2 regions of the Pseudoalteromonas sp. JSTW genome follow, and region 1 is predicted to be linked to the other one. Evidence: riboswitches for the same ligand, from Rfam matches in the RefSeq annotation. Region 1 holds a riboswitch; the other holds the start of a gene.
The links. A riboswitch is a leader RNA that binds a small molecule or an ion and turns the genes downstream of it on or off. The one in region 1 is predicted to bind cobalamin.
Positions count from the first base shown of each region.

Region 1 (4,392 bases):
GGTTCTCTTAAATCGCTTATTTCACCTCACGCTGAGATAATTAGGACGTAAAAGGCACTTTAGTGCTGAAAAGTCTCTGAATTGCCACTGTAGTGTATCTTTCAGATTAAGACATTGTTGAGCTTTTAGCGCTTGCTACTCTACTTTAAACTCCTTGCTTCCCTATCTTTGTTATGCGATAAAGCGTTTTATATTTGTAATACAATTAAGGTGTTTTGTGTCTCGTAAGAAAACAACAAAATCGAAAGGCTCATCAGGTTTAAACCGTAAGAATAGTGAAGCATTTATCAGCAAATTTTCAGCTCATCCAGATACACAAGTGTGCCCATCGGGTTTGATGTATAAAGTTGTAGAGGATGCGGCAGGTGACAAGCTCACAGAGTTTGATACTGTTGTTATTAATCAACGAATTATGCTCGCTGACGGTCATGTTATTGCCGATAGCTATAAAGCGGGTATGCCGGAGGTGTTTGCTTTATCGGAAGCGATTGAAGGCCTAAGAGAGGGGCTTTTGTTGATGAATATAGGATCTCGCTATGAATTTGTGATCCCTCCTGCGCTTGCGTGGGGTAAAAAGGGGAATGGTGGTAAAATTGGTGCAAATGCAGTGCTGCATTTTGATGTTCGCTTAATTCGTTTAGCCTAACTCGACACTGAGCTAGAAACGCGTTACCGTCTTGTATGGCTGATTAAGGATATTTATGGACGCATTTACTTCACGGGTTTACTTACTACGTCATGGCGAAATTGCAACTCCGGGCATTCTTTGTGGGCACGTTGATGTTGCTTTGTCAGATGTAGGCTATGAACAGATGCGTCTAGCAAGCGCAAAATTATCTCGCTTCGATGCTATTTATAGCTCTCCGCTAAAACGTTGTTCAACGCATGCAGAATTCTTAGCTCGTCAGCATACAATCAATGTGCAATATAACAATGCATTGAAAGAGTTTAATTTTGGTGACTGGGATGGCCAAGATTACCAACAACTTTGGCAACAAAATGGTAAACCTCATGTCGGTGATTTTTGGCAACATCCGTGGCAGGTTAAAGTGCCCAATGGTGAATTAATGGCTGACTTTTACGCGCGAGTCGAAGCATGGTGGCAGGCATTTTTAGTTTCGCTTACAGAGTCCAAACATACGCAATCATTAGTGATTAGCCACGCCGGTGTAATTAAACAAATCCTCGCTATTATTTGTCATATGCCTAAACAAACGAATACTCACCTTAATGTTTTTCATTTACCTTATGCAGGGTTAATAACGTTAGATGTATATATAGATGAACAAGGGCAAGCGTGGCCTAAAATAGTTTTTTAGCCATCTAGAGTGATATTCATTGAATTATTTACTTAGCCCGCCATAATATACCGAACTACCTCAAAATTTAGATTTCGGCGTTTTACAGGGGCTTTATATCAAGGCGTTACTTTGCAGCACGTTTATAAGTAACAACTTAGAAAGTAAGTTTTTGAACAACGTTCTGCGGGTTGGTTTAAAGCGATTAATTCCGCGTTATTGATTTTAGGAAAGGAATAACCATTCTGTGTAATCAATTTCTTGCCTATATTGCTTTAATTCCAACAGAAACTCGCATCATGAGGTCGTTTAGGTATATCTATATGCTATGGAATGGGGTGAGATTCTCCAGCTGTTCCCGCAACTGTAATCCATGATGAACATGGTCAGCCAGATACTTAGCAACAACAATTAGTCTTATTATGCTAATACAGTAGAGTGTTTATCGATTTGAGCGATTTAATATTCAAACTAATTAGTATCATTGAGCGGGTCAACTCACGTTATCTACTGATATAGGTCAGTGCTTTCTGGTGCGTTGATAAAACTCGCCAAGAGAGTGTAATTTGCAATTAAAAAGCCAAGGCATAACCCCTTTAATTTCAGTATCTGATTTAAGCTGGGGAATTGCTGATAAAACAATTCTTAAATCAATCAATTTGCAGTTAAATGCAGGTCAATTTATTGGTTTGCTGGGACCTAATGGCGCCGGTAAATCAAGTTTATTGCGTTGCTTATATCGCTATTTAAAACCACAACAAGGTGCAGTCTTTTTAGCTGGCGATAATATTTGGCAAATCAGTGCTGATGAATTCGCAAAAAATGTTGCTGTGGTTTTACAAGAGTCTCCTTCGCAATTTAATTTATCTGTTTTCGATGTAGTTAGTTTAGGTCTCACCCCACACAAAACCCTGTTTAGTGCGACTAATGCCGATGATAAAAAGCGTATTTATCAAGCAATCGAGCAGGTTGGTTTAAGTCATCACACACAGCAAAGCTTTGATTCACTTTCGGGTGGAGAAAAACAGCGTGCACTTATAGCCCGCTCAATTGTTCAGCAACCAAAGTTATTGATTATGGATGAGCCAACCAGCCATCTTGACGTTAAGTATCAAATTCAAATTATGGAGCTTGCTAAGTCACTTGATGTCACTGTGCTCGCTTCATTTCATGATTTAAATCTAGCTGCTAGCGTATGTGATGAGTTACTTGTTATCGATGAAGGTCAATTAATTACGCAAGGCACACCAAAAGAGGTGCTTACCGAGCAGCTGTTAAGTGATGTTTTTGGTGTTTGTGCAAGAGTGTCTGCTCATCCTCAGTCAACCTCGTTTGATGAGTTCGTGCCACATATTACCTACTATTACGGCTATAACAGACAGGAGCATCAAGATGACTGATAGGGTGCGTTTTAGTCTCTGTGTATGCGTTGCACTTGTTAGTTGCTTTTTAGCACTCAGTTTTGGTGCCGCGAGTACATCAATGAGTGATGTGCTGCATAGTTTAATCAGCCAGGGCAGTGATGAATTTATCCAACGTATTATTTTGCAACTGCGCATGCCACGTATGATATTGGCGTTTTTAGCTGGAGCTGGGCTCGCGCTTGCTGGGCTTATATTACAAACCGTAACGCGAAACCCGTTGGCAGACCCTTACTTATTTGGTATTTCTTCAGGTGCCTCATTTGGTGTGGTTTGCTTTATATCGCTTACCGGTGTGAGTTTTGGCTTTAGTATGTCGATTGCTGCATTTTTGGGCAGCTTACTCTCTATGTTTTTGTTGATTGGCATTGCTGGGCGTCGCCATGTAGGGCAAGTTGAAGCGATGTTATTGGCGGGGGTCGCACTGTCATTTCTGTTTAGTGCTTTAACCAGTTTATTACTTTATTTTAGCGATCCTCAGGCGATTACAGCTATCTTATTTTGGACTATGGGAAGTTTTTCACGTGCTGAGTGGGGAACGCTCTGGATCCCGCTCACCGTAATCATTGCGTGTATGACGTTAATGATCGCTTTTCGTCGTCAGTTAAACGCTATGTTGCTTGGTGATGAAAGCGCGGCAACACTGGGAATTCATGCTCAACGTTTTCGTATTTTAATGTTACTACTTAGTTCGTTAATTACTGCTGTTTTGGTCGCTATGTGTGGGGGGGTTGGCTTTGTTGGGCTTATGATCCCGCATATTGTCCGCTACTTTACGTCGCAAGGCTCAAGCCACAACCTTTTAATGACGAGCCTTGTTGGTGGTACATTTATGGTATGGGTCGATGTGCTTTGTCGTACTTTACTGACTAATCAAGAATTGCCTGTGGGTGTGATCACTGCGGCTATAGGCAGTGTGTTCTTTTTATCTTTACTTTATTTTCGTAAACAGCGTAGGTAGCCCATGTTTAATATCGCACCTCTTAACTCGCAGTATGCATCTGTAATTCAACAAAAAATAGATCTTAAAACCAAACCTTTAGGAGCGCTTGGTCAATTAGAAGAGTGCGCAAAAACGTTGACACTCATTTTAAGTCAATCTCTTAACTCAGAGCACGCTGTAGATGAATTTAAACCCGTTATTAACGCACCAACACTCGTCGTTTTTGCAGGTGACCATGGTGTTGCTAGCCAAGGGGTTTCGATTGCGCCAAGCAGTGTGACTTCACAAATGATTGCTAATTTTGCGCATGGTGGAGCAGCAATTAATGTATTTTGTCGTCAACTTGGATGGCTGCTTGAGGTCGTTGATGCAGGCACTTTGTCAGAACAGCATCATATTAGTGTTCATAATCAACGTTTAGGGCATATTACTGAGTCAATAAATACCTCAATGGCGATGTCGCCAGCGCAAGTTGAACAAGGCTTTAAGTTTGCTAAGCAGCGTGTGAATGCAATAAAAAATACAGGGTGTAATACCGTCGCATTCGGTGAAATGGGGATCGGTAACACAACCAGTGCGGCAGCATTAATGGCTGCTCTATTATCATTACCTGCCGCTCAATGTGTGGGTAAGGGCACGGGCGTAACGGATGAGGTGGTAGCTAAAAAAATTGCGGTTGTTGAACAAGCCGTTAATTTGCATCGGGCGCATCTAAACGATCCATTAATGA
Region 1 covers NZ_CP058972.1:2,735,724-2,740,115, reverse strand. The annotation lists gene GZH31_RS12395 (FKBP-type peptidyl-prolyl cis-trans isomerase) at 218-646, shown strand; gene GZH31_RS12390 (histidine phosphatase family protein) at 702-1,319, shown strand; cobalamin riboswitch at 1,593-1,715, shown strand; gene GZH31_RS12385 (ABC transporter ATP-binding protein) at 1,865-2,698, shown strand; gene GZH31_RS12380 (iron ABC transporter permease) at 2,691-3,680, shown strand; gene cobT (nicotinate-nucleotide--dimethylbenzimidazole phosphoribosyltransferase) at 3,684-4,392, shown strand, end outside.

Region 2 (4,392 bases), 1.6 Mb from region 1:
GCTTGAAGGTATCGAAGTAATTCATTTACCATTTTTCCGCTTAGCGACTAAGTTTGGTGATTTACCAAAAGATAAAGAATACTACTTATATTGTGCTAAAGGGGTAATGAGCCAGCTACAAGCGCTTATTTTACACGAAGAAGGCTTTAGCAACGTAAAAGTGTATCGCCCATAAGTAAACGGGTATAGAAAAGCGCGAATTTCGCGCTTTTTTAATGCCTAACGAAAGACGCTGACTTTTCAATTTGCTGTTAATTGGCACACCTTCCAGCCGCCATAATAGAAGAGGGGTGTTGTTAAAGCCCTGCTGATTTGGCTTTTATCATACTAAGCATGGCTTGATTGTAGGGGGTTTTCACTCCAAGCTTAGCGCCTTGCTCACATACATACCCACAAATAGCGTCAATCTCAGACGCTCTATTATGGCTAATATCTTGTTGCATCGACGAAAAGTTTGCGGCGGTTGCACTCATTACACTGTAGGCATTGTTTAGCGCGTCACTTAATGAGAGTGAAATACCTTGTTTGTTAGCAACTAAGCACGCCTCACTGAGTAAATTAATAATTCGTGAGCTAAAGTGCGGCGTACGAAGTTGACCGTTTTTTACATTATGAATAGCGCTCAGCGGATTAATAGCGATATTCACCAACAGTTTTTGCCAACGAAGGGTATGAATATCATCGGTAACACTAAAATTAGGTAAGCTGCTAAAGTGCTGCTCGATCTGCTTTAGCACTTTGCGCGCAGCATCATTACACGTACCTAAAAGACTGGCACCGTCACCAGTATGATTCACGCTGTATTGAGTTGCTTTGAACCCCGCCTGCTGAGTGGTTAAAAATGATAGACCTTGATGGGCCGAAAGCGCGGCGTTAAGTTCATCCACATTGCCCATGCCATTATGAGACAAGATAACTTGGCAGTGCTCAGCTAGATAAGGTTGAAGTTGCTTAAATGCAGCTTCAACCTGAAAGGCTTTCACCGTAAATAACACCCACTCGAATGGGGCAAACTGGTTAAGTTCTTTATGATTAATTAGGCGTGCATTGATAGGTTGTGATTTACCATTTGAAGATTGATAAAAACGGGTGGTCAAAGTGGGCTTGCGCGTTAATAAGGTAACAGTATGTTGAGCTGATAAAAAATGACTGAATAACAAGCCAATAGCACCATCACCTACAATTAAAATATTAGCCATTGCGCTGTTTATTACCTAAATGAAAACCAAGTTTAATAATAAAGTAGCTCGAAGCACCTATAAAATCGGCAACAAAATCGGCAACTGAAGCTTGACGATAAGGCAGCATATCTTGCATAAACTCAATGGCAGCACCGTACCCTGCAAGCAATAATATTTGCACTATAAGGGGTAATTTAAACGCTTTATCCATCACCATAGCCAGTACGAAGAAAATGCCAAAATGCGCGACTTTATCAACATGTGGGAATAGGTTACTTACGCCTTTAATTTCTTTGGCGAAAAGAATAGTGAAGCCAATAATGCTGACTAAAAATATAATTTGGTATATGCGCCTAGTCACAATAAACCTTTAAACTGCCTAAAAAATGAATGGGCAGTATATCAAACAATTTTCGTATCGCACCTGAACGGTGTGCAGAAAAATGTAAAGATTTATAAAATTGACGTTATAATCCTAGGCATATTTATTTTAAAAATCTTGTTAGGAGAACCCCATGCCTTCATTTGATATTGTTTCTGAAGTAGAAATGAACGAAGCGCAGAATGCAGTGGATAATGCTAAGCGTGAATTAGAAACACGTTTTGACTTTCGTGGTGTTGATGCATCAATCGAATTAAACGACAAAGTAATTAAGCTAAAAGCCGAAGCGCCACAGCAAGTTATGCAATTATTCGATATTCTTGCTGCGAAAATTTCAAAGCGCGGTTTAGACGTGTCTAGTTTAGAGCTTAGAGATGAGTCGCGCAGCGGTAAATACGTCATGCGTGATGTGGCACTTAAGCAAGGTATTGAAAAAGACGTTGCAAAGAAAATCGTCAAGTTGATTAAAGACTCAAAAATTAAAGTACAAGCCGCTATTCAAGGTGAAGAGTTACGTGTAACGGGTAAAAAGCGTGATGATTTACAAGAAGCAATGCAAGTTGTTCGTACTGCTGATTTAGGTCAACCATTCCAATTCAAAAACTTCCGCGATTAATTAATTTTATTGCGAAAGCACTGTCTGACTATGAACGCACAGCTCTACTAGAAGAACAGTGAAGTTGTGACTAATCTAAAGCCAAATATAAACGTGTTTGGCTTTTTTATTTTACTTTCTATCTAACTTTATTTAGAAGTTTAGACGTCCATTGACATTTATTCCTAAAATCATCACAATAGCAGCCTATTTTCAAGGTGCTTGCTGTATCTGCTTAGATACATGCTATTTCAAAGGCTGAAATAACAGCAAGATAATCGGGAAGCTGGTGCGTTTTCAAGGAGAAAACAATGCCAACACTGCCCCCGCAACGGTAATGCGTATGCTCAGTATATGCAGAGTCCGGAGACCGGCCTTGAATTAACTTACTATTTGCGTGTGCGGTGGGCACAGGCTAGGGGATATCATGCTAAATAAATCTACGTTAGGCGTAGCGGTTGCTGCTGCGTTGTCTTTTTCTGTGTCTGCGGATGAGCAATCAATCGAGCACATCACAGTGACTGCCAATAAATTCGAACAATCTATTAATGAAGTCTTAGCGAGCGTTACAGTCATTGACCGTGCTGATATCGATGCAAGCTATGTTCGCGACTTACCTAGTTTACTGGCAACACAAGCCGGTTTCCAAATTAATGCTAATGGTGGTTTTGGGCAAAGTTCAGGTGTTTCACTTCGGGGTGCCAGCTCACGTCATACGCTTATTTTAATTGATGGTGTACGCACAGGTTCGGCAACGCTGGGCTATAAAAGTATTAGCAATATTCCGTTAAACAGTATTGAACGCGTTGAGGTCATTAAGGGTTCTCGTGCTGCTGTGTATGGCTCAGATGCGTTAGCGGGTGTGATCAATATTATTACTCGTAAAGCACAAAATACCACTTTGGATGTCACCTTTGGTTCAGATTCTTACCAAGAGTACCAAGTGGCTACTGGTGGTCAGATTGCAGATGTCGATATTTCTGTTAATGCAGGTTACGAAAAAACAGACGGCTTTGATGTATTGCAAGGTGTAGCACCTGATGAAGATGGCTATGAAAATAAAAACCTTGGTTTTAACCTAGGCTATCAAAATGAGCGACTAGGGGAGCTTTTATTACAGGGTCAGTACTCAGAAGGTGAAGCGCAATACGATAGCTCTTTTAGTCCTGCTGATAGTACAGTAGAAAAAGGTGAGTTCGAAAACTACCAAGCTTCATTAGGTTGGAAAAAAGCATTCGAAAAACACGCCCATGCGATTGATATTGCAATCTCTAGCGACAGTTCAGATGACTCGCGTATCGACTACACCGGTGCAACGGTGGTTGATAAGTTTGAGACAGAACGTGAGCAAATCGATTACAACGGCCAATATTTTTTAAATCAAAGTTTAACAATTAGCGGTGGTTTAAACTGGTATAAAGATGAAGTAAATACTAATTCTGGCACTTATCTAAAAGACAGTCGTGAGGTATTCGCTGCGTTTGTTGGGGCTTACTACGATGATGAGCACGTGCTGGCAAATCTGACTGTACGACAAGATGATGACCAACAATTTGGTGACGAAACAACCTATACGGCAGCGGTCGGTTATCATCTAAATGATATCGCGACATTCCGCTTAAGCCAAAGCACCGGCTTTAAGTCACCAACCTTTAATGATCTGTATTATCCCGGCTCTGGTAACCCAGAACTCAATCCTGAAACATCAGATAACCAAGAGTTAGGTTTATCACTTAATGTGAATGATATCAGCCTAGATATCGCTATTTTCCGCAGTGAAATAGATAACAAAATTGCCTGGGCACCAAATGCATCCGGCGCTTGGCAACCAACGAATATCAATCAAGCTCGCCACGAAGGGGTTGAATTTAGCTTTAAAAACCAAGTGCTAGGTTTTGATCACAGCTTCAATTTTACCTACCTATCAGCAGAGGATACTGAAACAGGTAATGCATTGACCTATGTATCTAAACACAGCGTGAATTGGTCATTACATAAAGCATGGGGCGACTTTGATGCTGGTATTGATATGCAATATCGCGGTGATCGAGATGGCAAACTGACACACTTACCTTCATACACGTTATGGAACCTTGTGGGCCATTACCAAGCAACCGATAACCTGACCGTGTCACTTCGCGTAGAAAATCTATTCGATAGAGAATATAACGCCGTTGATGCGTATGGGAAAGATCTCGATGGTGATTTCATCAACGACGAATTTTATTACTACA
Region 2 covers NZ_CP058972.1:651,968-656,359, forward strand. The annotation lists gene thiI (tRNA uracil 4-sulfurtransferase ThiI) at 1-175, shown strand, start outside; gene GZH31_RS03135 (ketopantoate reductase family protein) at 297-1,199, opposite strand; gene GZH31_RS03140 (VanZ family protein) at 1,192-1,542, opposite strand; gene GZH31_RS03145 (YajQ family cyclic di-GMP-binding protein) at 1,697-2,179, shown strand; cobalamin riboswitch at 2,397-2,552, shown strand; gene GZH31_RS03150 (TonB-dependent receptor domain-containing protein) at 2,586-4,392, shown strand, end outside.
Region 2: another riboswitch for cobalamin. It lies ahead of GZH31_RS03150 (TonB-dependent receptor domain-containing protein); the one in region 1 lies ahead of GZH31_RS12385 (ABC transporter ATP-binding protein).